Regions from separate parts of the Halomonas sp. ANAO-440 genome, predicted to be linked through region 2. Evidence: predicted binding sites of a transcription regulator. Region 2 holds the regulator's gene; the other holds the start of a gene.
What was found. The regulator sigma-54, encoded in region 2, starts transcription at its own class of promoters, with help from an activator protein. The targets are predictions, from matches to a motif close to TGGCACNNNNNTTGCTNT.
Positions count from the first base shown of each region.

Region 1: the regulator sigma-54 is predicted to act here: its motif matches at 10,071-10,088, upstream of KZO25_RS10695 (NarK family nitrate/nitrite MFS transporter).

Region 1 covers NZ_JAHXBV010000012.1:95,657-111,766, forward strand. The annotation lists gene KZO25_RS10660 (TRAP transporter permease) at 1-1,871, shown strand, start outside; gene KZO25_RS10665 (acyclic terpene utilization AtuA family protein) at 1,868-3,256, shown strand; gene KZO25_RS10670 (hypothetical protein) at 3,243-3,641, shown strand; gene KZO25_RS10675 (ABC transporter ATP-binding protein) at 3,708-4,559, opposite strand; gene ntrB (nitrate ABC transporter permease) at 4,573-5,427, opposite strand; partial or broken gene KZO25_RS10685 (CmpA/NrtA family ABC transporter substrate-binding protein) at 5,496-6,815, opposite strand; gene KZO25_RS10690 (nitrate regulatory protein) at 7,098-8,375, opposite strand; gene KZO25_RS10695 (NarK family nitrate/nitrite MFS transporter) at 8,594-9,946, opposite strand; gene KZO25_RS10700 (murein L,D-transpeptidase catalytic domain family protein) at 10,261-10,989, opposite strand; gene KZO25_RS10705 (murein L,D-transpeptidase) at 11,155-12,804, shown strand; gene KZO25_RS10710 (hypothetical protein) at 12,858-13,151, opposite strand; gene KZO25_RS10715 (ABC transporter ATP-binding protein) at 13,501-15,360, opposite strand; gene KZO25_RS10720 (peptidoglycan DD-metalloendopeptidase family protein) at 15,478-16,110, opposite strand, start outside.
Region 2 covers NZ_JAHXBV010000002.1:184,436-200,545, reverse strand. The annotation lists gene hisD (histidinol dehydrogenase) at 1-754, opposite strand, end outside; gene hisG (ATP phosphoribosyltransferase) at 821-1,483, opposite strand; gene murA (UDP-N-acetylglucosamine 1-carboxyvinyltransferase) at 1,526-2,788, opposite strand; gene KZO25_RS01930 (BolA family protein) at 2,802-3,071, opposite strand; gene KZO25_RS01925 (lipid asymmetry maintenance protein MlaB) at 3,197-3,535, opposite strand; gene KZO25_RS01920 (phospholipid-binding protein MlaC) at 3,532-4,209, opposite strand; gene mlaD (outer membrane lipid asymmetry maintenance protein MlaD) at 4,260-4,724, opposite strand; gene mlaE (lipid asymmetry maintenance ABC transporter permease subunit MlaE) at 4,762-5,544, opposite strand; gene KZO25_RS01905 (ABC transporter ATP-binding protein) at 5,541-6,353, opposite strand; gene KZO25_RS01900 (calcium/sodium antiporter) at 6,497-7,444, shown strand; gene KZO25_RS01895 (KpsF/GutQ family sugar-phosphate isomerase) at 7,477-8,487, shown strand; gene KZO25_RS01890 (KdsC family phosphatase) at 8,579-9,136, shown strand; gene lptC (LPS export ABC transporter periplasmic protein LptC) at 9,141-9,764, shown strand; gene lptA (lipopolysaccharide transport periplasmic protein LptA) at 9,761-10,288, shown strand; gene lptB (LPS export ABC transporter ATP-binding protein) at 10,296-11,021, shown strand; gene KZO25_RS01870 (RNA polymerase factor sigma-54) at 11,181-12,599, shown strand; gene hpf (ribosome hibernation-promoting factor, HPF/YfiA family) at 12,709-13,017, shown strand; gene ptsN (PTS IIA-like nitrogen regulatory protein PtsN) at 13,023-13,499, shown strand; gene rapZ (RNase adapter RapZ) at 13,539-14,459, shown strand; gene KZO25_RS01850 (HPr family phosphocarrier protein) at 14,462-14,731, shown strand; gene pmbA (metalloprotease PmbA) at 14,777-16,110, opposite strand, start outside.

The DNA.
Region 1 (16,110 bases), on a different contig from region 2:
TTCTCTACACCTCGGCCACCGGCCCCTTCGAGAGCCTGGTCCAGCGCAGCGTCTTTCTCGCGCTGGTGATCCTGCTGGGGCTGGTCATCTACCCACTGGGGGCCGGCAAGCGCTGGCGCCCGCTGGGGTTGGCCGTCGACCTGATCCTGGCGGCGGGCGTGGTGCTGGCCTGCGGCTACGTGGCCATGAACCATGACCGTATTCTGGTGGAGCTGCCCTGGGCATCTGCACGGGACATGCTGTTCACCGGCGTATTGCTGGTGGCCATTCTCGAGCTGTCGCGCCGCGCCATCGGGGTCATCTTCCCGCTGCTGGTGATGGCGGGGCTGGCCTATGCCTGGCTGGGGGCCGCCATTCCCGGGCCGCTGGGGCACCGTGGTTTCGATGTCTACTACATCACCGAGACCATCTACCTGGGAGACCTGGGCGTCTGGGGCATGCTGGTGGGCGTGGCGGCCACGACCATCGCCGCCTTCGTGCTGTTCGGCTGCCTGCTGCTGCACACCGGTGGCGGCCAGACCTTCATGGACATGGCGCTGCGCATCAGTGGCCGCTCGCCGGGCGGGGCCGCCAAGGTGGCCACCGTGGCCTCGGGGCTGTTCGGCATGGTCAGCGGCAGTGCGGTGGCCAACGTGGCCACCACCGGCAACTTCACCATCCCGATGATGAAGCGGCTCAACTACCCGCGGCCCTTTGCCTCCGGCGTGGAGGCGGTGGCCTCCACCGGCGGCCAGATCGCTCCGCCTATCCTGGGGGCGGCGGCTTTCATCATGGCCGAGATCCTCGGCGAGAGTTACCTGCGCATCGCGCTTGCAGCACTGCTGCCGGCGGTCCTCTTCTACCTCGGCGTGTTCCTGACCATCCACCTGGTAGCCAAGCGCCGCAACCTTCAGGTAGTGCCCGACGACGAGCTGCCCACCTGGCCGGAAGTGCTTCGTCCCGAACGAATCATTCCGATCCTGGCTGCGCTGGGCGGGCTCTTCTACGGCGTGCTCAGCGGACGCTCGATCCAGTTATCGGCCTTCTATGGCATCCTGATGACGTTCTTGACCTTTGTGCCCTTCGCCCTGCTGGCGAGAAGGCCGCTGCGCGAGATCGTCGGCAAGCTGCTCTCGGGGCTGATGGATGCCGGCAAGGGCATGGTGATCATCGGCGTGCTGCTCGCCGGTGCCCAGATCCTGGTGGCGATGATCGGCATGACCGGTATCGGCGTGACCCTGGCCAGCCTGATCGTCAATGTCGGTGGTGAATCCCTGTTCCTGGTGGCCTTTATCGTCGGCGGCGTGTGCCTGATCCTGGGTATGGGCATTCCCACCACTGCTGCCTACGTGCTGGTGGCGTCGGTGCTGGCGCCGGCACTGACCACCATCGGCGTCGAGCCGCTGATCGCCCACCTCTTCGTGTTCTACTTCGCCACGCTGTCGGTAATCACCCCGCCGGTGTGTGTCGCGGTATTCGTCGCGGCGGGTATTGCCAATACCAACTGGCTGCCAGCGGCAGGGGAGGCCGTGCGCCTGGCGGCGGCGATCTACGTCATTCCCTTCCTGCTGCTGATCTACCCGGCCCTGGCCGGCTTCGGCAGCTGGGTCGATATCCTGCTGGCCAGCTCCCAGGGCGTGGTGTTCGTGCTTGCCTTCGCCACGCTGATGTCGCGGGTGGCGATCACCGGCAGTCGTATCCTGGACGTGGCCGGACTGCTGCTGGTGGTCGGGCTGGCGTTGACGCCCGGCTGGTTGACCACGATAGGCGCCCTGCTGGTGCTGGGGGGACTCTATGCCCGTAACCGACAGCGAATTTCAGCGACGGCCCACGCTTCGGGTTCAGGCACGCCGAAGCCCCAGGGCGTCCATGCCAAGGAGACGCACCCATGACCTTCCTGTTGGGTAGCGGGGCCGGCTTCTCCGGTGACCGTACCGATGCGGCGATTCCCGTCGTGGCAGAGCTGATTCGCCGCGGACTGCCATCGGCCCTGGTCTTCGAGACCCTGGGTGAGCGCACCCTGGCCGCCGCGCATCGGGCCATGCGCGAGGCTCCCGACGCGGGATACGAGCCCCTGCTGGCCGAGCTGCTAACGCCGGTGCTTGGCGATTGCCTGAGCCATGGCATCACTATCCTCGGCAACTTTGGCGCCGCCAATCCGGATGGCGCCTGCCATGTGGTTGCCGAACTGGCTGGGCGCGCTGGCTTTCCCCAGGCGCGGATTGGCCGGGTTCATGGCGATGATATCCGGGCGCGCCTCTCCAGCCTCGACCTGCAGCGCTGGGAGGCGGAAAACCGCGACCTGCCCGGTGAAGAGACGCTGATCTCCGCCAACGTCTACCTGGGCGCAGAGCCGCTGACCGAGGCGCTGGCGCTGGAAGCCGAGGTGGTGGTGACCGGGCGGGTGGCCGACCCGGCGCTGTTTCTGGCCCCTCTGGTACACCATTTCGGCTGGGCCTGGGACGACTGGGATAGCCTGGCCGCCGGCATGATGGCCGGCCATCTCGCCGAGTGCGGGGCCCAGGTCAGCGGCGGCTATTTTGCCGATCCGGGATGCAAGGATGTGCCCAGCCTGGCAACGGTGGGCTACCCGATCATCGAGGTAGAGGAGGATGGCAGCCTGGTGGTCACCAAGCCCCCGGGCACCGGCGGCTGCGTGACCGAACGTACCGTCAAGGAGCAGCTGCTCTACGAGGTCCACGATCCGGCCAACTACCTGACGCCCGACGTGGTGGTGGATCTCACTTCCGTCGAGGTCAGGCAGGTCGGCCCCGATCGGGTGGCGGTCAGCGGCATTCGCGGCAAGGCGGCGCCGCAGCGGCTCAAGACCACGGTCTGCTACGAGGGCGGCTGGCAGGGCGAGGCGGAGATCTCCTATGCCGGACCCAACGCCCTGGCCCGGGCGCAGCTCGCTGCCGAGGTGCTGCGCGAGCGGCTGACGTTTCGTGCGCCGCCGGAGCTGCGTACGCGACTGGACATCGTCGGTCTTGCCAGCGTCTTCGACAGCGATGCCGGCGACCTGCAGCGCACGATGCCAGGCAGCGCCAGCGGCGACTACCGCCTGCGGCTGGCCGCGGAACATGCCGAGCGCCGCTGGGTGGAGCGTGCCACCCAGGAGCTGCTGGCGCTCTACTGCGCCGGCCCGGCGGGTGGCGGCGGCGTGCGCCGTCATTTTCAGCGGCGGGTATGCACGGCCTCCTACCTGGTCAAGCGCAGTGACGTGGAAGCCTTTGCCACGCTGTTCGAAAAAAGGAGTCACTACCATGTCGCCAGTTGAACCGACCCTGGTGTCACCCTCCGAGCGGTCGCCGGGCCAGCCCCTCGACGACAGCGTCACGGTGCCACTCCACCGCCTGGCCCATGCCCGCGCCGGCGACAAGGGGGACCGCCTCAACCTGGCGCTGTTCGCCTACGATCCGGATCACTATGCCCTGTTGCTGGAGCAGGTCACCGAGGAGCGCGTGCTGGCGCTGTTCGCCCACCGCGGTGCCAGCGGGGTACGGCGCTACCCAATGCCGGGCCTGGCCGGAATGAACCTGGTGATAGATGACGTTTTGCAGGGTGGGGTCAACGGTGCGCTCAACCTGGACGGCCATGGCAAGACGCTCTCGTTTCTGCTGCTGGGGTTGGAGGTCCCGGTATCGTCGATACCCCGGGAATGACGGCTTGTCCCCAACGCAACACGGCCACCCGCAGAGGTGGCCGTGTTGCGTTGGGTGGGCCAGGCGTCAGGCCCGTTCCTTCTCCCGTGCCGCGTTGTCCTGTTCCTTCTTGCGACGCTCGGCCAGGTCCTCCACCTTGCGCTGCTTCTCGTAGAGGAAACGCAGTACTTCCTGGCGATAGTGGTTGTAGCTCGGGTCGTCGGCCAGGGTGATGCGGTTGCGCGGCCTGGGCAGGTCGATGGCGAGAATCTCGCCGATCTTCGCCGAGGGGCCGTTGGTCAGCATCACGATGCGGTCGGAGAGCAGCACCGCCTCGTCGACGTCGTGGGTGATCATGATGATGGTGTTGTGCAGCTCCTCCTGGATGCGCATCACCTCCTCCTGCAGGTGAGCGCGGGTCAGGGCATCGAGGGCGCCGAACGGCTCGTCGAGGAGCAGCACCTTGGGCTCCATGCTCAGTGCCCGGGCAATGCCCACGCGCTGCTTCATGCCGCCGGAGATCTCGTCGGGACGCTTGTCCAGCGCCGCGGTCATGCCGACCATATCCAGGTTCTTGAGGATCCACTCATGCCGCTCGGCCTTGCTCTTGCTGCGGGCAAAGGTCTTGTTCACCGCCAGCGCCACGTTCTCGTAGACGGTCAGCCAGGGCAGCAGCGAGTGGTTCTGGAACACCACGCTGCGATCCGGCCCCGGGTCGTTGACCTCCTTGCCGTCGAGGATCACCGCACCGGAGGTGGAGTCGATCAGCCCGGCGACGATGTTGAGCAGGGTGGACTTGCCGCAGCCGGAGTGGCCGATGATCGAGATGTACTCACCGCGCTCGACGCTCAGGTTGATGTTCTTCAGCACCTGGCTGTCGACGCCGTCGCGGGTGAAGGTCATGTCGACCTGCTCGATGCTCAGATAACGTGCAGTCATGGGAAATCTCCTGTCAGCCCTTGCTGGTGCCGCGGGTCACGCGGTTGCCCACATAGGCGACCATGCGGTCGAGGATGAAGCCGACGATGCCGACGTAGATCAGGGCGAGGACGATGTCGCTGATCATCGAGGCGTTCCAGGCGTCCCAGATGAAGAAGCCGATGCCCACGCCGCCGATCAGCATCTCGGCGGCGACGATGGCGAGCCAGGAGAGGCCCACGCCGATGCGCAGCCCCGAGAAGATGTAGGGTGCGGCGGCGGGCAGCATGATCCGGGTGAAGTACTCGTAGCCGTTGAGGCGCAGCACCCGGGCGACGTTGCGGTAGTCCTCGGGGATGTTACGTACCCCCACCGAGGTGTTGATGATGATCGGCCAGATCGCGGTGATGAAGATGACGAAGATGGCCGACGGGGCGCTGTCCTGGAAACCGGCCAGCGAGATCGGCAGCCAGGCCAGCGGCGGTACGGTACGCAGCACCTGGAAGACCGGGTCCAGCCCGCGCAGCGCCCAGGTGGACTGGCCGACCAGCACCCCCAGGCTGATGCCGACGACCACGGCCAGCGAGTAGCCGTAGGCCACCCGCTCGAGGCTGGCGAGGATCTGCCAGCCCATGCCTTTATCGTTGCCGCCGTAGTCGTAGAAGGGGTTGACGATCAGGCTCCAGGTATCGGTGATGACCTGGGAGGGTGGGGGCAGGGCCGCCGTCGGTGATGAGCAGAGCAGCTCCCAGAGTCCGCCAAGCAGGGCGAGGATCAGCAGGGGAGGCAGCACCCGCTCGACGAGGCCATCCTTCAGGCTCTGTAGATACGGCGCCCAGTTGGCCGGGGCCGGTTGGGTCGCGCTGTTGGCACGCTGTGAAACGCTCATGGCGATTCTCCATGATCTGACATCAGGGTGTGGTTTCAGGGTGTGAGATCCGGGGCGGCACGCCGCCGTCAGGCAAGGCGCTTGATCTCGAGGCTGTCGAGATAGGCCTGTGGGTCCTCGGGATCGAAGACCTTGCCGTCGAAGAAGGTCTCGACGCCGCGCGAGGTCGAGGTCGGGATCTGCTCCGAGCCGACACCCAGCGCCTCGGCCGCCTCGCGCCACAGGTCCTCTCGGTTCACCTGCTCGATCAGCGCCAGGCTGTCGTAGTCCTGCGGCAGGTACCCCCAGCGCTTGTTCTCGGTGAGGAACCAGAGGTCGTGGCTCTTGTAGGGGTAGGAGGCGTGCTTGTCCCAGTAGCGCATCATCTGGGGATGGTTCTCGACCACGCGGCCGGTGCCGTAGTCGAAGTTGCCCTGGATGCGGTCGATCAGGTCCGCATAGGGGGCGTGAATCCAGCGGCGACGCGAGCAGATCTGGGCCATCTCGTCGTGGTTGGCCGGATCCTCGCACCACATCTGGGCCTCCATGATCGCCATCAGCAGCGCGCGGGTCGCATTGGGGTTGGCCTCGACGTAGTCGGTGCGCAGGGCGAAGGCCTTCTCCGGGTGATCGTTCCACAGCTCGCCTGTGGTATTGGCGGTATAGCCGATGCCCTGGTTGATCAACTGGTGGTTCCACGGTTCTCAGACGCAGAAGGTGTCCATGCTGCCGACGCGCATGTTGGCGACCATCTGTGCGGGCGGAATGGTGATGGTCGACACATCGCGATTGGGGTCGATGCCGCCGGCGGCCATCCAGTAGCGGATCCACATGTCGTGGGTGCCGCCGGGGAAGGTCATGGCGGCACTGGCTTCGTCGCCGCCGGCGCGCTTCTCGGCCAGCGCCAGGGCGAATTCCCGGGTGTCGAGCTGCACCTCGAGATCGGCATAGTCGCGGCCCACCGAGATGCACTGGCCGTTGAGATTGAGGCGCGCCAGGATGCTCATCGGTACCGGCTGGTTGTTGGGGGTAATGGCCCCGGCGGACATCAGGTAGGGCATCGGGGTGAGGATATGGGCGCCGTCGATGCCGTTGCGCTGCGAGCCGAGTACGAGGTTGTCGCGGGTGGTGCCCCAGGAGGACTGCTTGAGCACCTCGACATCGGTCATGCCGTGCTTGGCGAACAACCCCTTCTCGTCGGCGACGAACAAGGGCGCCGCATCGGTGAGTGCGATGAAGCCGAGCTTGGCCGAGGTGGTTTCCGGCTTGCCGGCGGCAAAGGCCCAGCTTCCCGGCAGGGTGGTGAGTAGAGCCGAGCCGCCGACGACGGCGGCAGTCCCCTTGAGGAAGCGGCGGCGCTGAGGTGAATAACCCTTGTCTATCTTGTTCATGGCTATGGCTCCCAACATGAAACAAAAACGGCGCCTGCGGGGATTCTCCGTAGGTGACGGGAATCGACGCAGACGCCGTTGTCCGGTATCGAGGTATTGCTCGAAGGGGCTGAACCGTCGTTGACTCAGCGGGCACACAGGTTTTGCATGCGCAGTGCCATAGCCCGTATATTTTGCGAACTTATATTAAATATCAATATGTTGTATTTTTTAATATGATTCGTATCAATTCATCTCCCGGTGGTGCGGGGCGCAAACGGTGCGTAGTTTCTCCTTCATGCACCACCCGTGTGCCGAGTGTCATGGCTGCTTCTGCAGGATGTCGGACAGCCCGAGTATGGTTGTGGCGAGCTCGCTCATGCTCTTGCCCTGATCCATTGCGGACTTGCGCAGGAAGCGATAGGCCTCTTCTTCCGTCATCTGCTGGCTGGCCATGATCAACCCCTTGGCACGCTCCACTACCTTGCGTTCGCGCAGCGCCTTGCGCGTGTTCTCCAGGTCGTCGCTGATACCCTGCAGGCGACTCGCCTGAGCACGCATCAGGTCGATAAGGGAGCGGTTGAGGGGCGAGTCCATGATATGGGCGGTCAATTCGCCCAGCTCCTGGGAGTCGTTGCCGTCAAAGAGTTCCACCAGCTGCTGGCAGGCGGGCGAGGGGCTGCCGATCGCCAGTTCCGCAGTCAGGCTCGCCGGGTTGGCAATGGCATCATGGGTGGCGACGATCTTCTCCTGGCACAGGGTTGCCAGTTCCCGGTTCAGGTAGTCCTCGACCTCCTTGATGGCGTCGATGCGGCGCGTCGTCAGTTCGTACCATGTTTCGCCCAGGGAGCTGGCGGGTTCCGTCAGCGGATCGCTACGACACGCCATTTCGCGCAGATGGTGGATGCCGGCCAGGGTGCGACCGGGCATCTGTTGCTCCCAATACTGGCGTGCCTTTGGCGTGGCAAACTCCAGGTAGGTGTCAAAGCAACGCTGCTGGGCTTCGATCAGCTGTTGCAACAGCTGCCGGTGGGGCTCATCGAATCCGGTGGCCGTGAAGCCGGCAGCCCCGCAAGCGCGCTCCTGGCCAGCCAGCTCCTTGCCCTGCATCAGATGGAAGATTGCCACGAGGGCGAGAGTGATATCCGGGTCCCTGGCGGTATCGGCGGCGTCGAAGACCACCGACAGCAAGCCACTGATCAGGCGATTGAAGAGCACGGTCGCCTCATCGGGGAGGATGCGCAGGCCCTCGATCTCGCTTCTCAGCTCGTTCAGCCGGTCGAGACCGTGCCAGACATGGGCGATCCGGCTCAGTAGCCGGGCGCTGGTGGCGAGACGCCCACCGCTCTTGCCCAGGATGTCCAGGCGTTGTCGCATGGCCTGCTCCATGCAGAGACAATCCTGAACATACTCCCGGCGCCGCTCGGCGAAGCGCTCACCCCGGGAGGCGAGGTAGACGTTCGATGCGCCACGCTCCTTCTGCAGACCATGAATGAAATGGCTGATATCTCCCACGAGTTCGCAGATCGTGGCGAGGTGGAGCAGGTCGTCGATTTCGCAGCGCTTGGCTGCCAGCAGCAGGTTTTCTGCAGGGGTCATTGACAGGGTACTCCTCTTATCGGCGCCCTGGCCGGGCCACGTCTACGTTCTTGAATGGCTATGCCTTTGAATGGCAATAACTGAGCAGCAATATTCGCGCCAATCCATCGCCATTGATGAGAAGCGCCACGATGGGAAGAGATGGCGCCTAACGAAAACCGCCGCTCAGGGAGCGGCGGTCGAGCGGGTGAGGTCCCCAAGGCTATGGTCGCGGTGGATCAGCGCAGTGACAGGGCACCGGCGCCGGTGTCTTCGCCCACGGCATCCTGGTAGGCGGCGGCCTCTTCGGCTTCGGTCTCCGGGGAGAAGCGCACCAGCAGGGCGCAGGAGGCCAGCACCAGCACGGTCAGGCCCAGGTAGAACAGCCCTTGTTGATAGGTGATTGCTTCCGAGCGGAACAGGAAGGCAGCCGCCACGGCGCCCACGTTGCCGCCGGCACCGACGATGCCGGCCACCGCGCCCAGGGCCTTCTTGTTGATGAAGGGCACCACGCCATAGGTCGCACCCTCGGCCATCTGCACGAAGAGGCTGAATACCAGCATGATGCCGATGGCGTAGGAGAGGACATGCATCTGCGAGAAGGCGACCAGGGCGAGGCCTTCACAGATCAGGGCGATGAACAGCCAGCGTACTCTGCCCTTGAGACCGCCGTTCCTGGCGAACAGGTCGGAGAAGATGCCGCCCATGGTGCGGGCGAATACGTTCATCAGCCCGAACAGCCCGGCGATCATGCCGGCGGTGGCCAGCGTCAGGTCGAAGTGATCGAAGAAGTAGATGGCGGCAATGTTGTTGATGGTCAGCTCGACGCCGAAGCAGATGGCGTAGACCACGAACAGTGCCCATACGCGGATGTCCTTGGCGGCCGCCAGGAAGGTCTTGCCGGCACCGCTGTCGCCGTTGGCCTGGGGAAGCTCGCCCCGGGCGCGCAGGTCCTCGAAGTTGCCGTTGGGCGCATCCTGGGTAAAGCGGTAATAACAGATGCCGGTGACGAACAGCACCACGCCGGGCACCACCATGGCCAGGCGCCAGCCAAGCGTCTCGCTGACACCGAGCATCAGCAGGCCCGAGAAGATCAGCGGCATCAGGATCTGGGTGGTACCGCCACCCAGGTTGCCCCAGCCGGCGCTGGTAGCGTTGGCGGTGCCGACCACGTTGGGTGCGAACATCATGGTGGTGTGGTATTGGGTGATGACGAAGGAGGCGCCGATGGCACCGATCGCCAGGCGCGCCAGCAGAAAGGTCTCGAAACTGTTGGCGAAGCCGATACCCATCACCGGAATCGAGCCCAGGATCAGCAGGCCGGAGTAGGCCTTGCGCGGCCCGATGCGGTCGCATAGCACGCCGATCAGCAGGCGTACGATCACGGTGATCAGCACCGAGGCGATAATGGTGTTGCCGATCTGGGTCTGGGTGAGGGAGAGATCTTCACGGACCACCGCCATCAGCGGGGCGATACCGAACCAGCCGAAAAAACAGATATGGAAGGCGAACCACGAGAAGTGAAAGGCCCGCATCTGCGGGGTACTGAAGTTCAACAGGCGAATCCTGTTGGCCTTGTTGAGGATTTCCATGGGTCAGGCCTCGCGCTTGATGGGTAGCGATTACGGAGAACGAGCCCTTCATCGTTGAAGGTCTGGTTCGACGCACTCGTACCCCGGAGAGCCTGGTCCACGCCTACCACTCTTTGATTTGCATCAAGCAATCAGCTTGCCATTGTTCTATTTTTCTTTTTATTTCATTTGTTTAATGGGTAAATATAGCTTTGCGGCAGCGGCGGGAACGGTAGTCGAAGAGAAAGTGTGGTGCAGTGCGAAAGGGGAAATGCCCCGCAATGGTGCCATCGGAGGCCTGTGCAAGCGATGGCAGCCGCAGGGGGCAATGGCGGTCAGTTCATGGCCAGCTGCTGGCTATCATTCTGACAGGCCAAAAAGGCGGAGCTCTCCAGCCACTCCGAGTCGGGGTAGTAGGCGAAGAGGTACTGGTCTTCCTTGATGCTGTCGATCAACGGGTAGGTGATTTCCTGGCGCACGGCGGGGCAGCCCTGGCTGCGCCCCAGCCGGCCGGTCTTCTCGATGAAGGCCTCGCTGACGTAGTCGGCGCCGTGGATGACGATGGCGCGCTGGTAGGCGAGGTCATTGATGCCTTCCTCAAGGCCTTCAAGGCGCAGCGAATAACCGTTGCGGCCGTAGTAGCTGTTCATGGTGCGAAACAGGCCCAGGCTCGACTGGTGGCTGCCGTAGACATTGGAAAAGACCTCGGCCATGGCATCCCCCGTGCCCTGGCCGTGAGAGACCAGTTCTTCGAACAACAGCCGCGACTCAGCAAGGTCAAAGACCCACAGGCGTGGCTCTGTCGAAGGGCGGGAAAAATCGATCACCGCCAGGCGCTCGGCATTCGGTTCGGCGCAGGCCAGGGCACTGGCGGCGAGGCGAAGCACATGGGGATCGGCGTCTGGCGCCAGCCGGGTCAGGGTAAACCCAAGGGGAGCCTCGTACTGCGGGTCGGCGAGCAGGGCCTGGGCCAGGAAACCGCCGGCCTGAGCGACAGGCGCGGCGAAAAGCAGGGTGGCAAGCGCGGTGCAGGAGAGTCGTGATAGCGTGGGGTGTCGAGTCATGGCAAGCCTGTATGCAACTCGTCAGGTCCTGTCGCGCAATGCCATCGGCGACATGACCCGGGCAGAGGGTGCGGAGCCAGCATCCGTGAGCTCCGGATAAAGACACTATTATGAAGGCATGGGCCAGGAAGGCCAGGGCGTCTATCAACGGATCAGGGGTGCATCATGCGGGTATTTGTCACGATCGGGTTTGTACTGGCTCTTGTGTCAGGAATGGCGGCAGGCGGCCAGGTCGAGGCGCCGACGAACGCCAGGGAGGGTGCCGGTGATGTCGCGCAAGCCATCACCCGTCTGGTCGATGGCGAAGGGGATGCCCTGCAGGCCTTCTACGACGCTCGCGGTCATCGCCCGGCCTGGCAGGATGGCGAGACGGTGGCGGCCTTTGCCGCGGCGCTGCATACGCTGGATAGCGATGGCCTCACGCCCCAGGACTATCAGGCCGATAACCTGGTGGCTGCCCATCGCCAGGCCTATGCCGAAGGGGATAGCGATGGGGGCAACGATGGGGGCATCGAGAGACAGGCGCGATTCGACCTGCATGCCAGCCAGATGCTGCTGACGGCACTCACGCATCTGCAGCGGGGCAAGGTGGATCCACACAGTATTGATCCCGACTGGGAGATTCCCATCGTGGATGCCGAGCTGGACCCTGCGGCCATCTCCCGTGCGGTGGATGCCCAGCGCTTCGAGCAGGCCTTTTCCGAGGCGCGTCCCGCCTACGCGCCCTATGAGCGCCTTCGCGCCGGCCTGGCCCGGTATCGAACGCTGGAGCGGCTGGGCGGCTGGGAAAGCCTGCCTGCACGCGAGCGGGCGCTGCGCCCGGGCGATATCGACGACGATGTCGTACTGCTGCGGGAGCGCCTGGCCATCATGGGCGAGGTCGAGCTCATGGCTGCTGCCATCGAGGCCTTCCCGGGGGCCGTGCTGGATGGGGCCGACCCACGGCGCTATGACGCCAAGCTCGAAGCGGCCGTACGTCGCTTCCAGCGGCGCCATCTGCTGGAGGTGGATGGCATCGTCGGTGCCCAGACCCTGGCCGCTCTGAATGTGCCGGTGGAGGACCGCATCGATCAGATTCGCCTGAACATGGAGCGGGCCCGCTGGCTGTTGCATGGCCTGCCGGAATCCTTCGTGCTCGTGGATATCGCCGGCTATCGGCTCAGCTACATCCGCCCCAATGGTGAAATCTGGCGTTCGCGCATCGTGGTGGGGCGACCCTATCGACGCACACCGTCGCTGCGTTCCGAAATCACCCACATGACGGTCAACCCGACCTGGACGATTCCCCCGACGATCCTGCGTGAAGACGTGCTGCCCGCCGTTCGCCAAGACCTGGGCTACCTGTGGCGTGAGCGAATCCAGGTACTGAGCCCGTCCGGTGAACCGCTGGATCCCTGGGAGATCGACTGGTCGCGTCCTGGTAATGTGGTGCTGCGCCAGGCTCCCGGGCCGCATAATGCGTTGGGCCAGGTGGTGATCCGTTTTCCCAATGACCATATGGTCTATCTGCACGACACGCCATCCCAGGGCCTCTTTTCGCGGGAGCAGCGCGCCGCCAGTTCCGGCTGCATTCGGGTGGAGAATATCGGCGAGTTCGCTCAGCTGCTGTTCGACGACACCGACAGCGGTCACGATGTGCGGGCGCAAATCGACCGCGGGGAGACCCGCAACGTGCGGCTTGCGGAGCGCATGCCGGTGATCCTGCACTACTGGACCGTGCATCCGTCCGAGGATGGCCAACTGGCCTTTCGACCCGATATCTACGAGCGAGATGATGCGCTGCTCCAGGCGCTGGATCGGCCGTTGGCGCTGTAATCGCGATGGATGAGCAAAAAGGCCCCGGTCACATCCTGTGACCGGGGCCGTAGCTAAGCCAGGTGTGCTCCACAACGGGGACAGGTATCACGAGCGCTTTCGGCTGCGGCGGGCTTGGCGCCGGCATCAACCTCGGCATCAACTCTGGCATCAACAAGGGTATCTACTGCTCGCTCGACAGTGGAGCGCTCCGGGTGCAGCGGTACCAGCGTGCCGCGTTCCCAGCGCAGGCCGATGTCCTTGAGCATGCGGGGGTCGCAGTCGCGCAGCGAGGCATCACGACGACGGTTGGCGTAGTGGGTGCGCACGGCGCGCAGCAGACGATAGGTAATACGTAGTAGTGCCATGATCTCGGTCTCCTTGGTGCAGGAGGCCGGGACTTGTGCGCGAACAGGATATGACCGGAGGCGGTGATACTTGGCCGCGACAAGTGCCGCGGCCAGGGTCCTTCAGGTGTCGATCTTGCGACGGCTGGCACACGGCAACGGGCGTACTCGCATTGCGTTTTCATTGACGCAATGTAGTGAGCTCGTTGTGGCGATGCGGGCTTGCCAGCGCATGATGGATCCGTCCTGAGGGGTGTCGTTGGTGAAAGGGAAAGAGGTCGTCTCGAGACGACCTCTTTCTTTTTAGCCAATCGCTGATCAAGCGTCAACTGATGGAGCGTATCAAACTGTAGCTGGGGCAGCGTCGGCCTCAGCGATAGCCCTTGGCCTGAAGGCGGAACAGCCGGGCATAGCGGCCGTTGGCGGCCATCAGCGACTCGTGGTCGCCCTGCTCGATGACCTCGCCACCGTCGATGACCAGGATGTGGTCAGCGGCGCGCACGGTGGAGAAGCGGTGAGAGATGAGAATGGTCATCTTGTCCCGGCTGTGTTCGCGGAAGTCGTCGTAGACGGCGGCCTCGGCGGCGGCATCCATGGCGGCGGTGGGCTCGTCCAGCACCAGAATGTCGGCGCTCTCGCGCATATAGGCCCTGGAGAGGGCGATCTTCTGCCACTGGCCGCCGGAGAGCTCCTGGCCACCCTTGAACCAGCGCCCGAGCTGGGTGTGGTATCCCGCCGGCATCTCATTGATGAACCCCTCGGCAAGCCCGCGTCGGGCCGCCTGTTCCCAGCGGGCCTCGTCCTCGAAGGAGGCCACGTCGCCGGCGCCCAGGTTCTCGCCCACCTTCATCTGGTAGCGCACGAAGTCCTGGAAGATCACGCCGATGCGCCGGCGCAGGGTCTGGACGTCCCAGTCGCGCAGGTCGCTGCCGTCGAGCAGGATTCGCCCTGCGCTGGGTTCGTAGAGTCGGGTCAGCAGTTTGATCAGGGTCGTCTTGCCGGAACCGTTGGCGCCGACCAGGGCCAGGCTGCCGCCGGGCGTGACGTGCAGCGAGATGCGGGTCAGCGCCGGCTTGTCGGCGCCGGGGTAGGTGAAGCTGACGCTCTCGAAGCGGATCCCGTCGCCGGGAGTCGCTCCCTCGGTCAAGGCGCCTTGCTCGGCGGCCACCGGCTGCTCCAGGTACTCGTAGAGATTCGACAGGTAGAGATTGTCCTCGTACATGCCGCTGATCGAGGTGAGACTGGCCGACAGCGCCGCCTGGCCCTGCTTGAAGACCATCAGGTACATGGTCATCTCGCCCAGGGTGAGCTGGCCGGTGACCGTTTCCACCACCACCCAGGCGTAGGCGCCGTAGAAGGCGGCCGTGCCCAGCAGGCCGAGCAGAAAGCCCCAGGTCTCGCGGCGAATCGTCAGGCGGCGGTCCTCGCCGTAGAGCGTGCCGAAGATCTTGCGGTAGCGATCGAGCAGCAGTGGCTCCAGCCCGAAGAGCTTGACCTCCTTGATGCTGTCCTCGCGGGCCAGCACGGTCTCGAGGTACATCTGCATGCGAGTCTGCGGCGAGCGCCAGCGAAACAAACGGAAGGCGTCGCCGGAAAACTTGGCCTCCGAGGCGAAGACCGGCAGAGCGCCGATCAACAGGATCAATATTGCCCAGGGCGAAAACTGCACCAGCAGCACGCCGAAACTCACCAGGGAGATGGCGTTCTGCATCAAAGAAAAGGTCTTGTTGACCAGGCCGAGTGGACGAATCGATGCCTCGCGCCGGGCACGGGTCAGTTTGTCGTAGAACTCGGAATCCTCGAACTGGGCTAGCGACAGGGTGCCCGCCTTCTCCAGGATCATCACATTGACCTTCTGGCCAAGCAGGGCGCGCAGCAACGACTGCTGACCCGAGAGCCCGCGCTGGGCCATGGCGATGGCGGCGATGACGCCGGCTTCCGCCAGTACGTAGCGCAGCACCGGCCACCACTCGACCTCGCCGGTGTCGCGGTGGTGGGCCATGGCGTCGACGACCGAGTCGACGATAAGCTGGCCGATCCAGGCGGCAACGGCCGGCAATATTCCCGCCACCAGAGTGCAGACGGCCAGGCCCACCGTGAGCGGCCGTGAGGTCTGCCACACCAGGGCCAGCGCACGGCGGCTGTAGCGGAACACGCCAAAGAAGGTGCTCAGGCGATTGCCTGCGGGGGGCGGGGCCGGAATTGGGTTGCGCGAGTATGACGAGGACAAGCGGCGTCTCCGGAAGGGGGCCTGCGCCAGCGTCCATTCTGGTCAGTCAGGTCTATCCTGAACGAGCCGACGCCCCACCGGTCGGCGGGGCGTCGGATAGGGCGGAGGCGTTTCGCCTCAGTCGGCGTCGCTGTCCTGTGCCTGAGCGACCACGGTGCCGGTTTCCCCGGAGCGCAGGACGGCAAGCAGTGGTTCGGCTTCCTGCTGGAAGGCCATCAGGCGCTCTCCCTCGAGGCTCTGACTTTCCGGCAGTTCCACCTTCATGGCGTCGACGGCGGTGTTATTGACGATGACCTCATAGTGCAGGTGAGGGCCCGTGCTGCGCCCGGTGTTGCCCGACAGGGCGATGCGCTCGCCCATCGTCACCCGGTCACCGCGGCTTACCAGTGGGCGCGACAGGTGCAGGTAGCGGGTTCGGTAGCCGTTGTCATGGCGAACCACCAGGTAGCGACCTGCCACCGGATGATTGCCGACCTTCTCGACGCGTCCGTCGGCCGGCGCCTGTATCGGCGTACCCACCGGCATGGCCCAGTCGGTGCCGCGGTGGGGGCTGACCCGCCCGGTGACCGGGTGAGTGCGTCGCGGGTTGAAGCCGGAGCTCATGCGATAGCTGCCCTCGAAGGGGTAGCGGCTGAAGGCGGGGTCGAGGCTCTGCCCATCGGGGGTATAGTAATTGTTGTCGGCACTGTTGCGTACAAGAGTGAGGTCCATGCGCGCGCCCTCATACTGGATCGCCAGTATACGGGAGTC
Region 2 (16,110 bases):
CCACCAGTATCTCGGAGGGACCGGCAATCATGTCGATCCCCACCTGGCCGAATACCGCGCGCTTGGCAGTGGCGACGTAGATGTTGCCGGGGCCCACGATCTTGTCGACCCGGGGCACCGTCTCGGTGCCATAGGCCAGCGCTGCCACCGCCTGGGCGCCGCCTATGGTGAAGACATGGTTCACCCCGGCCAGGTGCGCCGCCGCCAGCACCAGTTCATTGAGCACACCGTCCGGGGTGGGCACTACCATGACGATCTCGCGCACCCCGGCAACATGGGCGGGTATGGCGTTCATCAGCACAGAGGAGGGGTAGGCCGCCTTGCCCCCGGGGACGTAGATACCGGCACGATCCAGAGCCGTGACCTGCTGCCCCAGGACGGTGCCGTCGGCTTCGGTGAAAGCCCAGGACTCCGGCTTCTGCCGGTCATGGTAAGCACGGATACGCTCCGCCGCCTTCGACAGGGCATCACGCTGCTCCTCGGGAAGACCGACGAAGGCCTCCTCTAGGCGCTCCGCACCGAGGGTCAGCTCCGCCATGCTCGACACGGCTAGCCGGTCGAAGCGATTGGAATACTCTATCAGCGCTGAGTCGCCCCGCGCCCTGACACCGGCAAGGATGTCATGGACACGACGCTGTATCTCGGCATCGGATACGCCCTCCCAGGCGAGCAGCGCGTCGAGGCGCGTCTCGAAATCGCCGTCGGCGGTTGAGAGCCGCGCAATCTCGACGGCATCGACAAGGGTTTCGCTCATGATGGCGTTCGCCTCTACAAGAATGAAAGCAGTGGTAATGCGCTCACTTGCCTTACGCCGCGGCGCTCAAGGCGAGATGGCGCTTTCGCTGGCACGCCGCTTGCCCACCGCATCGGTCAGGCGAGCAATCAACGGCTTGAGCTGTGCGTGCTTCATGGTCATGGCCGCCTTGTTGACCACCAGACGAGTACTGATCGGTGCGATCAGTTCCCGCGGCGACATGCCGTTGGCGCGCAGCGTATTACCGGTATCGACGATATCGACGATCTCGTCGGCCAGATTCATCAGCGGTGCCAGCTCCATGGCGCCATAGAGCTTGATCACCTCGGCCTGGATGCCCTGCTCCGCGTAATAGCGCCGCGCCACGTTGACGAACTTGGTGGCCACCCGGCGACGCGCACGGGCCGGCTCGGCGCCATCGATGCCGGCGGTCATCAGCTTGCACCTGGCGATCTCGAGATCCAGCGGCTCGTAGAGACCCTCGGCGCCATGCTCGAGCAGCACATCCTTGCCGGCAACACCCAGGTCGGCGGCCCCGAGCTGGACATAGGTGGGTACGTCGGTGGCGCGGATGATAACGAGCTTGACGTTCGCCAGGTTGGTGTCAAAAAGCAGCTTGCGGCTCTTGCCCAGGTCCTCTGCCGGCGTGATGCCGGCAGCGGCCAGCAGCGGCAGCGTTTCATCGAGAATACGGCCCTTGGAAAGGGCCAGAATCAATTGCTTGCTCATGGTCTCGCCTGTGGTCGGAAAAGCGCATGTCGAACGAATCGCTCAACCGGGAATTCGACGGATCCGCGCACCAAGTAGTTGGAGCTTCTCCTCGATGCATTCATAGCCGCGATCGATATGGTAGATACGATCCACCATGGTCTCCCCTTCCGCCATCATCGCCACGATCACCAGCGAGGCCGAGGCCCGCAGATCGGTGGCCATGACCGGCGCTCCGGAGAGTCGCTCGACACCGGTAATCAGCGCCGTATTGCCCTCAAGCACGATGTTGGCGCCCATGCGATTCAGTTCCTGCACATGCATGAAGCGGTTCTCGAAGATGGTCTCGACCACCCGCGAGTTACCGTCCGCCACCGCATTCAGGGCCACGAACTGGGCCTGCATATCCGTGGGAAAGGCAGGATAGGGCGCCGTACGAATATTCACCGGACGCGGCCGACGCCCCTCCATGTCCAGCTCGATCCAGCCGTCTCCCAGGGTGATCTTGGCACCGGCCTCTTCCAGCTTGGCCAGCACCGCCTCGAGAATGTCGGCACGGGTATTGCGCACCCGCACCTTGCCGCGACTGAGCGCGGCGGCCACCAGGAAGGTGCCGGTCTCGATGCGATCCGGCATGACGTCATGGTAGGCACCGTGGAGCCGCTCGACACCCTCAATCACGATGGTATCGGTACCCTGTCCGCGAATATTGGCCCCCATCTTGATCAGGCACTCTGCCAGATCAACCACCTCGGGCTCGCGGGCAGCGTTCTCCAGTATCGTGGTACCGGTGGCCAGGGTCGCAGCCATCAAGAGATTTTCGGTGCCGGTAACGGTGACGGTGTCGAAGAAGATCGTGGCCCCCTTGAGTCGTCCATCCACCCGGGCTCGGATATAGCCACCCTCGACGCGAATCTCCGCGCCCATGGCTTCCAGTCCACGAATATGCAGATCCACGGGGCGCGAGCCGATGGCACAGCCACCGGGCAGCGACACATCCGCATGACCGAAGTGCGCCAGCAGCGGGCCGAGCACGAGGATGGAGGCGCGCATCTTCTTGACCAGTTCGTAGGGAGCATGGCAATCCTTCACCTGGGCTCCATCAAGCTGGATGGTCATCTTCTCGCCCATCACCGGCTCGACGCCCATGCGCCCCAGCAGCTCCAGCGTGGTCGTGATGTCCTGCAGATGCGGCAGATTGCCGATGGTCACGGGCTCATCGCCGAGCAGCGTGGCACAGAGAATAGGCAGGGCCGCATTCTTGGCGCCGCTGGCCCAGACCTCGCCGTTGACCGGGCCATTGCCGGTAATAATCAACTTGTCCATGGAGGTTCGACCGTCAGGCGCCCTGATTCTGTGAAGCCGCATTCTCCGGCGCGCTAATCCACTGCGCCGGGGTATAGGTCTTGATGCTGACGGCATGAACGGCACCGGAGGCGATCTCTTCCGACAGGGCGCCATAAATCAACTGCTGGCGCTTGACCGGCGACAGGCCGTCGAACACATCGCCCACGGCGATGACCTGGAAATTGCACCCTTCGCCTTGAATATGAAAATCGCAGCCTTCGATACGGGCCTCTAGCAGCGCCTTGACATCACTGGGTTGCATGGAAACCGGAACTCCTGTGATCGATTCGGGGGGGCACACGACCCCAGGGGGTCGGTGCCAGAGACAGATTATGGTGACATGGTAATGAAAAGCGCCCCACTTGGCGATGCCGGGCAGGGCGTAACTCAAGAGAAGGATGTTTCAGCAACAGGCAGCAGGGCATCGAGACCGGCAACCCTTGTCAGCCTGAGCAGGGGCTGGGAGAGCCGTACCGAATCCAGCTGAATGCCGGCAGCACGCGAGCATCGGGTCCACTCCAGCAAGACGCTGAGTGCCGCACTGCTGACCTGCTCCACGCCACTCAGGTCCAGCTCCATCCGGGAGCCGGACGGCTGCTCGGCCAGCCAGCCGCTACCGGCTTCGGCAAGCTGTGCAGCCATGTCGAAATCGACATTGCCAGTCACGGCCAGCCTGGCGGGGCTGGCCTCGAGACGTACACCGCCACGGTCGAGCAGCAGGCTCAATCTCTTCCGCCTTCTTCGAGTTCGTCGGCAGCGAGTTCTGGCGACCAGTTGGCGATCACGGCATCGTAATCCCGATTATGGTCGCGCATGGCCTGGTCGAACTGGTTGCGGAACGTCAGGCCCAGATTGATGCCATTCACAATGACATTGACCACTTTCCACTGCCCGTCAGAGAGGCGCAGCGTATAGCTGACGGGATAGACGGTACCATCGACAGCAACCACCTCCATGGCCACGCTCGCCTGATCCTCGTGACGCGGTGCCCGCTGGCTGTCAAGCACGCGAAGTTCACGATAGTCGAAGGTGACCAGGCCCTTGGTATAGGTGTCGATCAGCGTCTGGCGGAAGGTATTGGCGAAGCGGGAGCGCTGCTGAGGCGTGGCGTTCTGGAAGTAGCGTCCCATCACACTCGCACCGATATAGCGAAAATCGGCAACCTCATCCAGGCTCTCATCGACCAAGGCCTTTAGCTCATTCACATTGGCCGCAAAGTAATCCTCACGCCCTTCTATCTGTCCCATCATCTCGTTGACGCTGTCGCGAATCACCTGCTCCGGGCTGCGCTCCGGCTCGGCCTGTGCCGACAGTGAGAACAGCGCCAGGCACAACCCCACCACCATCAGGCGAAGGAGAGTATGGGAGCGAGACATCAGTGTCTTGGGTTGACCTGTCATGGGGTGACCTCTTAACGAAGCGATGATTGAGTGACACAAGGCCAGGGCCTCTAGTCGCTGACCATATTGGACACGAATTGCTGAATGAGTTCTTCCAGCACCATGGCGGACTGGGTGTCGCGGATGGTATCGCCATCGACAAGGGTGTCCGGATCCCCGCCGACCGTAAGCCCGATGTACTGCTCGCCAAGCAGTCCGGCAGTGAGAATCGCAGCGGTGGTGTCTCGAGAAAGCCTGCCCTCGAGTTCGCCGTCGAGCTCCAACACCACGCGGGCATCGTACCAGTCGGTATCGAGCTCGATGGCTGTCACCCGCCCCACGGTCACACCCGCCATGGTGACTCGGGCGCGTGGCTTGAGGCTGCCGATATTGGCAAAGTTGGCCTCGAGCCGAAAGGTGTCGCCCGGGGCGGTGAAGGCCATGCCACTGACCCGCATCCCCAGGAACAGGAGCCCGAGGATACCCGCCAGCATGAACAGGCCGACCCCCAGCTCCATCGTCTTGCTGCGCTTCATTGCGTCTCTCCGAACGTCAAAACAAGTCTTCCCGTCATCAGGAAAATCCACCAAACATCAACGCGGTGAGCACGAAGTCCAGGCCGAGCACCGCCAGTGACGAGTAGACCACGGTGCGCGTGGTAGCCCGCGAAATGCCTTCCGATGTGGGCACCAGGTCATAACCCTGAAACACCGCGATCCAGGTGACCACCAGGGCGAAGACCACGCTCTTGACCATGCCGTTGCCGACATCACCAATGAAATCAACGCTGCCCTGCATATTGCCCCAGTAGGAGCCTTCAAAGACCCCGAGCCACTCGACCCCCACAAGGTAACCGCCGTAGATGCCGACCACACTGAAGCCAACGGTCAACACCGGCAGCGCCACGAAACCGGCCCACAGCCGGGGGGCCACTATCCGCCTCAGGGGGTCGACGCCGATCATCTCCATGCTGGTGAGCTGCTCGGTGGCCTTCATCAGGCCGATCTCGGCGGTCAACGCCGAGCCGGCCCGGCCGGCAAACAGCAGTGCCGCCACGACCGGTGAGAGTTCACGCAGCAGCGACAGCGCCACCATCTGACCCAGCGCCTGCTCGGCACCAAAGTCAACCAGCAGGGTGTAGCCCTGTAGCGCCAGCACCATGCCGATGAAGAGCCCGGAAACCAGCACGATGGCCAGCGACAGCACGCCGACGAAATGCACCTGCCGCAGCCACAGGTACCAGCCCTCCCGGGACGGCACACCAACGGCTGACTGGGCCAGGAACTGCCCTGCCCGGCCCAGGGCTTCGAGCACTTCGCAACCGCGCCGCCCGAAGCTCACGATTCGCCCGATCATGGGCGCCCCTCCCCATTGAGGATGTCGCTGAAGAAATCCGTCGCCGGATAATGAAAAGGGACCGGACCATCGGGCTCGCCATGGACGAACTGACTGACTCGCGGATCCTCATCCACGTCCAGTGAATCCGGCGTACCCTGGGCCATGACCCGGCCATCGGAAATCACGTAGACATAGTCGGCTATGGACAGCGTCTCCTGAATATCGTGCGACACCACGACGGCAGTCAGGCCCAGCGCATCATTGAGCCGCTTGATCAGCTGGACCAACACCCCCTTGGAAATCGGATCCTGCCCCACGAAGGGCTCATCGTAGAGAATCAGTTCGGGGTCCAGGGCAATGGCACGCGCCAGAGCGACCCGCCGGGCCATCCCCCCGGAAAGCTCCGATGGCATCAGGTCGCGCGCGCCGCGCAGCCCGACTGCCTGCAGCTTCATCAGCGCCACGTCACGGATCATCGCCTCGGGCAGATCGGTATGTACGCGCAGGGGAAAAGCCACGTTCTCGAATACGCTGAGATCGGAGAAGAGTGCACCGCTCTGGAACAGCATGCCCATGCGACGCCGCAATCGAAAAAGCGCCTTTCGGGACAGGGCATGCACATCCTCGCCGTCGATACTGACGCAACCAGCATCGGGGGCGAGCTGCCCGCCAATCAGCTTGAGCAGGGTCGTCTTGCCCGTACCGCTGGGACCCAGGATGGCGGTGATCTTGCCCCGCGGGATTTGCAGTTCCACGCCGCGGAAGATGTCCTTCTCCCCCCGGGCGAAATGCAGACCCTCCACCACCACGAAGGGGGAATCGGTCATTGCGAGACGTCCATCGAAAAAATTATCGAACATCGTATCCTAACCGGGTCGCAGGGCGCCAGCCCAACGCAGGCCGCACTTGCACCCGGGCCCGCCAGCACGTCTAATATACGCCTCCTCGATGCCTCGGCCCCGCCTTATTCATGCTGATCCCCCTGCTCATGGCCACTGTCGGCCTCATCGGTCTGGTCTGGAGCGCCGATCGTTTCGTCGGCGCTGCCGCAGCCACGGCGCGCGGCACCGGCCTGAGTCCCCTGCTGATTGGCATGACCGTGGTGGCGCTGGGGACCTCGGCCCCGGAAATGGTCGTGGCGGTATTCGCAGCACTGGATGGTATCCCCGACCTGGCCACCGGCAACGCACTTGGCTCGAATATCGCCAACATCGGCCTGGTTCTCGGCATCACGGCCTTGGTTCGACCGATCCCCGTCCCCTTCTCTCTGGTGCGGCGCGAGCTGCCGCTGCTTCTTGGCGCCACCGGACTGGCAGGCTATGCCCTGGCCAACGGCATCCTGGGACGCTTCGACGCACTGTTTCTCTCCCTCCTGCTGATCTTCAGCCTGTGGTGGCTGGTTCGTGCCGATACCCCGGACGTCGCCCCGATGGGAGATATACCCGACCTGGCGCTGCCACGGGCGCTTAGCTGGCTGGTCGGCACGCTGCTGCTGCTGGCACTCAGTTCCCGCATACTGGTCTGGGGCGCCAGTGAACTGGCCCAGGGCATGGGCGTCAGTGAGCTGATCATCGGCCTGACCGTCGTGGCCATCGGCACAAGCTTGCCGGAGCTGGCCGCCTGCGTGGCCAGCGCCCTCAAGGGGCACCATGAACTGGCGATCGGCAATGTCATCGGCTCGAACCTGTTCAACCTGCTGGCAGTGCTGCCCATTCCTGCCCTGCTCGCACCTGGGCCGATCGATGCGGCAGCGGCAAGCCGCGACTATCCGATCATGCTGCTGCTGACCCTGGCCATGTCCATGCTGCTTCTGTGGCAGCGCCAAGGCCGCATCGAGCGTCTGCCTGCCAGCCTGCTGCTGGGGTGCTATCTCGCCTATCTGGGCTGGCTGGGGCTTGTCGGCAACGGCGCTCCTTGAGTGAAACGCCACAACGGGCAACAATCATCATCATGACCATAGACGCTGCTTCTCCACATCAAGCCGATCCCGCCGACGTATCGCCATTGCGCGATAGCGCCCGTCGCACGCTTCAAATCGAACACCAGGCCATCGGCGCCCTTGCCGATCGACTGGATAGCCATTTCGATCATGCCTGTGAGCTCATGCTTGCCTGCCAGGGTCGGGTGGTCGTCACCGGCATGGGAAAATCGGGCCATATTGCCGGCAAGATCGCCGCGACCCTGGCCAGCACCGGGACTCCGGCCTTCTTCGTCCACCCCGGCGAGGCCAGCCATGGCGACCTCGGCATGATCACTCCGGGCGATGTGGTGCTGGCCCTTTCCAACTCCGGTGAAACCGGAGAAGTCACGGCGATTCTGCCACTACTCAAGCGTATGGGCACGCCGCTGGTCAGCATGACGGGGAACCCCGAGTCGACGCTGGCCCGCCATGCCGACGCTCACCTGAGTGCCGCCGTCGCCCGTGAGGCCTGTCCCCTGGACCTGGCCCCCACCGCCTCTACCACAGCGGCGCTAGCCCTGGGAGATGCCCTGGCCGTCGCCCTGCTGGAAGCCCGCGGCTTCACCGCTGAGGACTTCGCCCGCTCACACCCGGGAGGCAGCCTGGGAAAGCGGCTCCTGCTACGGGTCGCCGATCTCATGCATCAGGGTACGCGACTGCCGAGCGTCCCGATGGGCAGCCCGCTGCGGGACGCACTATTGGAGATGTCCCGACAGGGGCTCGGCTTCACCTGTGTGGTGGACGTGCAGAATCGACTGATTGGTGTCTATACCGATGGCGACTTGCGCCGCACCCTGGACCAGCATACCGACCTCAGCCAACTGAGTGTCGATGACGTCATGACTCGCCCCGGCAAGCGCATCGCCCCCGACCTGCTGGCCGCCGAGGCGGTGCGCGTCATGGAGGACAATCGGATCACGGCCCTGGCCGTGGTCGACGAAGAAGGACATCCGGTCGGTGCCCTGCACATGCACGACCTGCTGCGCAGCGGCGTGATCTGACGACCCATTTAACCCCTGACCTTTTGAACCCCTGACCTTTTGAACCCCTGACCTTTTGAACCACTGACCTTTTGAACCACAAGGAGAGCCCATGGCTCTGGCAACTCCGATCAACGACCCCCGGCTCCTCGACCGTCTACGCCAGATCCGTCTACTGGCCCTCGATGTCGATGGGGTACTGACCGACGGACGACTCTACTTCCAGGCCGACGGCGTTGAGATCAAGGCATTCCATACCCAGGACGGGCTGGGCATCAAGCTGCTGCGGCGCGCCGGCATCCAGGTTGCCCTGCTGACGGGTCGAGAATCCTCCATGGTCAGTCATCGCGCTGCCGCGCTGGGCATCGACCACGTCTTCCAGAGCTGTGAGGACAAGCTGGCCACCTTGCGCGAACTCTGCCGACGCAAGAACCTCTCTCTGGAGCAGGTCGCCTATTGCGGCGACGATCTTCCCGACCTGGCCGCCATCCAGCGGGCCGGCATTGGGATCACCGTCCCTGGAGCCCCTCCCTACATTCACGCCCTGGCCGACTGGGTCACTTTACGCAGCGGTGGCCACGGGGCCGTTCGCGAGATCTGCGATACCCTGCTCGAAGCCCAGGGACACCGAGACGCCCTGGTCGACACCTATCTTCACGTCCAGCACTGACCCCATGCTGCCCAAGCGCCTGCCCCGCCCCTCGTTTCGACTATGGCTCCTGCTGATCCTGATTGGCCTGGGAGCACTGCTGGCGTGGCTAGCGCCCTGGCAGACTCCCGCTCCCGGCCCGGTGCCCACCGACGAGGCCGGCGAACCTGACTACTACCTCGAAGAAGCCAGGCTGACGCGATTCGACGCCCAGGGCCGTGCCCACCAGCGCCTGGACAGCCCGCGCCTGGTGCATACTCCTCACGATGATGTCACCCGAGCGGTAACCCCGGTGGCCCACTTGATCGATCGAGAGGGTAGGCGCTGGATTGCCAACGGCGACGAAGGGCGACTTGGCCCCGGGGGCAATCCACTGACACTGACCGGCAACGCCCGACTGTTCGCCCCCGAGGAACGCTGGCAGCTCGACACAGAAATATTGCACTTCGACGCCAATGTCGGGCACGCCTGGAGCGACACCCCGGCACTGCTCCAGCAGCCCCCCCAACACATGCGCGGCGACCGCTTCGATGCCTGGATCCATGACAACCGGTCACGTTTGACCGACAATGTTCGCGGCCACCACCCCCCGGAGCGCGCCCAGCAGGGCCAGGCCGAAGCCATCGAACCAGAGGATGTCACGCCATGAAGCAATTCAAGTTCCCAACCGCCCGCATGCTAATCGCCCTGGCGCTGGTTGGCATGGCGTGGGGAAGCGGCCCGGTCCTGGCCCAGCAGCGAGACGCCGACCAACCTATCGAAGTCGAGGCCGACCAGCTCGATCTCGACGACACCGCCGGCACCGCCGTCTATACCGGTGACGTGGACATTCGCCAGGGGACCATGCAACTGACCGGCAACCGGGTCGAGATCCGCCGCAACCAGGCTGGCGAACTGACTCGCGCCATCGCCACCGGCGAGCGCGCCTATATCGAGCAGCAGCCCGACCCGGACGAACCCGTGGTGCGTGGCTGGGGGCGAACCATCATCTATCATGTCGCCGAGCGCCGCGTCGAACTGATCGACAGGGCCGAGCTGCATCAGCGGGGCGATACCTTCGATGGCGGCTATCTGGAGTACTTCCTCGATCGCCGCGTGGTTCAGGCTCGTGCCGAGAGCGAAGGTGTCGAAGGGCGCCAGCGGATTCGCATGACCCTGCAACCGGAGCGCTGACGTGGTAATGAAGACCCTGAGAGCCACTCACCTGGCCAAGAGCTACAAGCGTCGCCGTGTGGTACACGACATCAGCCTCTCCATCGAGCAGGGCAGCATCGTCGGCCTTCTCGGCCCCAACGGTGCCGGCAAGACCACTTCGTTCTACATGATCGTTGGCCTGGTCCGCGCCGACGCCGGTGAAGTGCATATCGACGACCTGGACCTGAGCGGGTCGGCCATGCATGAGCGAGCCCGCGCCGGCATTGGCTACCTTCCCCAGGAAGCCTCGATCTTTCGCAAGCTCTCGGTGGCGGATAACATCATGGCCATTCTCGAGACGCGCAAGGACCTGGACCGACGAGGCCGTCATGCGCGCTTGGAAGAGCTGCTGGAAGACTTTCATGTTACCCATATCCGCAACAATCTCGGCATGAGCCTGTCTGGCGGCGAACGGCGACGGGTGGAGATCGCCAGGGCGCTGGCCACCGAGCCGGCCTTCATCCTGCTCGATGAGCCTTTCGCTGGCGTGGATCCTATTTCCGTTGGTGAAATCAAAGGCATCATCCGTCAGCTCAAGGCGCGTGATATCGGCGTCCTGATCACCGACCACAACGTGCGCGAGACATTGGATATCTGCAATACCGCCTACATCGTCGGAGACGGGCAGATCATTGCGGAAGGTGATGCCAATGCCATTCTCGCCAACCGCAGGGTGCGTGAGGTCTATCTCGGCGAGGACTTCCGTCTCTAAACCTGGCGACTCGAATCAACACAACTGCCTGCTGTCAATATAAACATGCATATTCGGCACGGAAATTGCGGATGGCATGCTTATTGCACTCAAACCACTTGCAAGTCGAACCATTGGGGGCTAGGGTGGTTTTTTTCGGCAGATGAGCCCCCTATTCTCATGGCCATGAAAGCATCCTTGCAACTCCGTGTCGGCACTCAGCTGACCATGACGCCCCAACTGCAGCAGGCGATTGCGCTGCTGCAGCTCTCGACGCTCGATCTGCGTCAGGAGATCCAGCAGGCGCTGGAAACCAACCCCATGCTGGAACTCGACGACGGCTTCGGCGAACAGACCGCCGAAGCGGTCCAAGACGACGATTGGGCCAGCGAAATTCCCTCTGAACTTTCCACCGACAGCGACTGGTCTGACACCTACCCCGACCATGGCGCCAGCTCGGGCAGCGGCGAAGGACCTGATTTTGAACGCCAGGCCGCCGGGCAGAGCCTGGCCAGCCACCTGATCTGGCAGCTCGCGATGACCGATCTCAGCGAGCGCCAGCGCCAGATCGCCGAGAGCCTGATCGATGCCGTGGACGGCACCGGCTACCTGGCGCAGCCGCTGGAAGAGATTCGCGACGGGCTTCGCCAGCAGGGCCTCGAGGGCCTGCCAACCCGGGAGGTCGAGCAGGTGCTGCTGCGTCTGCAGCAATTCGAACCTACCGGTGTCTTTGCCCGGGACCTGCGTGAATGCCTGATGCTGCAGCTCGCGGCACTACCCGACGACACCCCGCTGCTCCCCCAGGCCAGGCGCCTCGTCCGCCAGTTCCTCGAAGCCCTGGCCAGCGACGATCGCCGACTGCTCAAGCGCCGCCTGGGGCTGGACGATGAGGCCCTGGAGGAGGTGATCGGTCTGATTCGCTCGCTGGACCCGCGCCCGGGCAGCGAGTTCGCCGAGGTGAGTGGCAATTACATCACCCCCGACCTGCTCGCTCGCCATGACGAGCGCGGCTGGCGTGTCGAGCTCAACGCCGACGCCCTGCCAAGACTGCGCATCCAGCCCGATTACGTGGCCCTGGTAAGGCGCGCCGACAAGAGCCAGGACAACCAGTTTCTCAAGGATCACCTTCAGGAGGCGCGCTGGCTGATGAAGAGCCTGGCCAGCCGGAACGACACCCTGCTGCGGGTCGGCCGCGAGATCATGGCCCGCCAGCTCGACTTTCTCGAGCAGGGGGAGGAGGCCATGCGGCCACTGATACTGGCTGATATTGCCCAGGCCGTGGATATGCATGAGTCGACCATCTCTCGCGTAACGACCCAGAAATTCATCCACACGCCGCGCGGCGTGTTCGAACTCAAGTTCTTCTTCTCCAGCCATGTCGGCGGCGGAGAAGGCGAAGGCGACGCCTATTCCAGCACCGCGATCCGTGCCCGGATCCGCAAGCTGGTACAGGACGAGCCGCCCCGCAAGCCGCTGTCGGACAGTCGCCTGGTCGATCTGCTGGCCGAGGACGGCATCCGCGTTGCGCGGCGAACCGTCGCCAAGTACCGGGAAGCGTTGGGCATACCCTCCTCAAGCGAGCGCAAGCGATTTCGCTGACCCCAGCCCGCTCTCTTGACCCTTCGCAGGAAACCGGAAAGGGAGGGGTTTGCAGGGCCTCAAAAAGGGTTACAATCGAGGCACCACCCGAAGGACGAAGGAGCCTGTCATGCAAGTCAATATTACCGGCCACCATGTGGAACTGACCGATGCCCTGCGTGACTACGTCAGCGAAAAACTGACCCGCGTGCAGCGCCACTACGACAACATCACCAACGTCCAGGTCACGCTTTCGGTAGAGAAGGAGCGTCAACTGGCCGCCTGCACCCTGCATGCTGCCGGCGCCGACCTTCATGCCGAGGCCACCGATCCCGACATGTACGCCGCTATTGACGCACTGACCGACAAGCTCGACCGTCAACTGGTCAAACACAAGGAAAAAGCCCAGGCCCGCGCCCAGGGCGCCGGCATTCGCTGATTGCCATGACACTGGAAACCATTCTGCCGCCGGAGCGCGCCTTGTTCGGCGTCCCCGGTGGCAGCAAGAAACGGGTGCTGGAATTCTTCAGCACCTTCATCGCACAGAACACGCCGAGCCTCGACAGCCAGGAAGTCTTTGCCCGCCTGATCGGCAGAGAACGCCTCGGTAGCACGGGCATCGGCAATGGGGTGGCCATTCCTCACGCCAGGAGCCCCCACTGTCACAGTCCGGTCGCGGCCTTCCTCCAGCTGGCGGAGCCTATCGATTTCGACGCCATCGACGGAGAGCCGGTCGACCTGGTCTTCGTACTGCTGGTCCCGGAAGAGGCGGACGATACACATCTGGCGCTACTCAGCCAGGTGGCCAGCATCATGAACGATGTCGACACTCGAGTGGCACTGCGCAAGAGCAACAGCCAACGTGAGCTCCACGAGCGGCTCATTGAAGCCATTCGACGACAGACGCCGACGCCGCTCTGACCTTCCCGGGCCGCCCGGCCAGCCAACCAGGAGACCCGCATGCAGCTCGTGATCATCAGTGGCCGTTCCGGCTCCGGCAAGTCGATCGCACTGCAGGCGCTCGAAGACCTGGGCTACTACGCCATCGACAACTTTCCAGCGATGCTGCTGGGATCGCTGGTGGAAGAACTGCCCAGCGGACCGTCCGGACAATCCTCCATTGCTGTCAGCATCGACTCACGCAACCTCCCCCATGCCCTGGAGCGCTTCCCCCGTCTGCTCGAGGAGCTGCGCGCCCGCAAGATCGATTGCCAGGTAATATACCTCACCACAGATGCAAGAATTCTGATCGAGCGATACTCGGCCACACGGCGACGCCATCCGATGACGCGTGGCAGCGACATGACGCTGGGAGAGGCAATCGAGTCGGAAGACGCCACCCTGAGCGACATTCGCAATCTGGCCGACTTGATCATCGACACTTCCCGGCTTTCGGTCCATGACCTGCGAGGCCGCATCACCGACCAGGTTGCCAGCCATCGGCCCGATCAGTTGACGCTTACCGTCGAGTCCTTCGGCTTCAAGGGAGGGGTGCCCCTTGATGCGGATATCGTCTTTGATGCCCGCTGCCTGCCAAACCCCTACTGGGACCCGCGGCTGCGTTCCGCCACCGGCCGCGAGCCCAGCATCGTTGAGTTCCTGGAGCAGTATCCGCTGGTGGGGGAGATGCTTGACGACATCATCGGCTGGATCGAGCGCTGGCTCCCCGCCTATCGCAGCAGCCACAGAAGCTATCTCACCGTCGCCATCGGCTGCACCGGTGGACAGCATCGCTCGGTATACCTTGCCGAACGGCTGGCACACCACCTGGCCCAGCTGCAGCCTGACGTTCGCCTGCGCCACCGGGAGCTCGGCATACACACGCCGGTCTCCCCCTCACCACAGGACGCTCCGGGAAAGCCTGAACGCAAGGAGTCGTAAGCGTGGCCAGCCGCAAGCTAACACTGACCAACAAGCGTGGCCTGCACGCCAGAGCGGCCACCAAGCTGGTGCAGTGCTGCCAACCCTACCAGGCACGCGTCACTGTCAGCCGTGGCGGCCAGGATGCCGACGCCTGCAATATCATGTCACTGCTGATGCTCGGCGCCCCGTGCGGCACCGAGCTGACGGTGAGCGCCGAGGGAGAGGACGCCGAACAGGTCCTCGATGCGTTGGAGACCCTGTTCGATGCCCGCTTCGAAGAGGATGCCTAAGCACCCCTCCCCCTGGACGTGACACAGCGCCCCTGATGGCCCGCCTCAGCCTCCAGCGATGGTCATCTCATCGATCAGCCAGCTGCCGGAATGGATACTGCCACGGGTGTCGATATCGCTGCCGGCCGCGGCCAGCCCCTTGAACATCGCTTCCATATTCGAAGCGATGGTGAACTCCTCCACCGGGTGCTGGATTTCCCCGTTCTCCACCCAGAAGCCGGCAGCGCCCCGGGAATAATCGCCGGTGACGCCATTGACCCCCTGCCCCATCAGCTCGGTGACGAGCACCCCGCGGCCCATGCGCGCCAGCAGTTCGTCGCGGGTTGCCAGCGGAGCGTCGATACGCAGGTTCCGCGCACCGCCGGCGTTGCCGGTGGTTTGCATGCCGAGACGCCGGGCGCTGTAGGCGGACAGCATGTAGCTGGCCAGTTGCCCATTCTCGATGAAAACGTTGTCACGGGTCTGGACCCCGTCATTGTCGAAGGGGGAGCTGGCCATGCCGCCCCTCTCCATGGGCCGCTCATAGAGGGAGAACCAGGCCGGGAAGAGCCCGTCGCCCAAGCGGTCGCAGAGAAAGGAGGCCTGCCGGTACAGCGAGCCCCCGGCGATCGCACTCATGAGATGGCCAATCAGGCCACTGGCCACCGTGGCATCGAACAGCACCGGCAGGCGCCCGGTATCAGGCCGCCGGGAGCCCATGCGGCGCAGTGTCTTCTCCGCCGCCGAACGTCCGACAGCCTCGGGTGCCAGCAGATCCCGCGGATCGCGGGCACTGGTATAGTCGTAGTCGCGCTGCATGCCCCCTTCATCCTCGGCGATCAGCATGCAGGAGAGCGAGTGGCGGCTGCCGCACTGGCTGCCCAGGAAGCCGTGGCTGTTGGCATAGACCCGCACCCCTTCCCCACTGGAGAGCGAGGCCCCTTCGGACTGGCGTATCCCCGGCTGGCTCCTGCCGGCAGCCTCGCAGGCCAAGGCCAGGTCGATGGCCTGCTCGGTGGTCAACGCCCATGGGTGGTGCACGTCCAGATCGGGGAGCTCCGTCGCCATCAGCGCGGCATCCGCCAGCCCCGCCGCGGGATCCTCGCCGGTGTAACGGGCGATGGCCACGGCCTTTTCCACGACCGCGCGTATCGACTCATCGCTGGCATCCGTCGAGGAGGCACTGCCCTTGCGTCCCCCCTGATAGACGGTCACCGCGATGCCCTGGTCGCGGGACAGCTCGACGGTTTCCACTTCGCCCTCACGCACGCTGATGCCGATTCCCTGGTCGACGCTGGCACCCACTTCGCAGGCGTCGGCGCCCAGGCGTCGTGCCAGTGCCAGTGCCTGCTCGGCACGGGACGTCAGCAGCGGCTGTTGAGCGGCGGCATCGAAAGCCT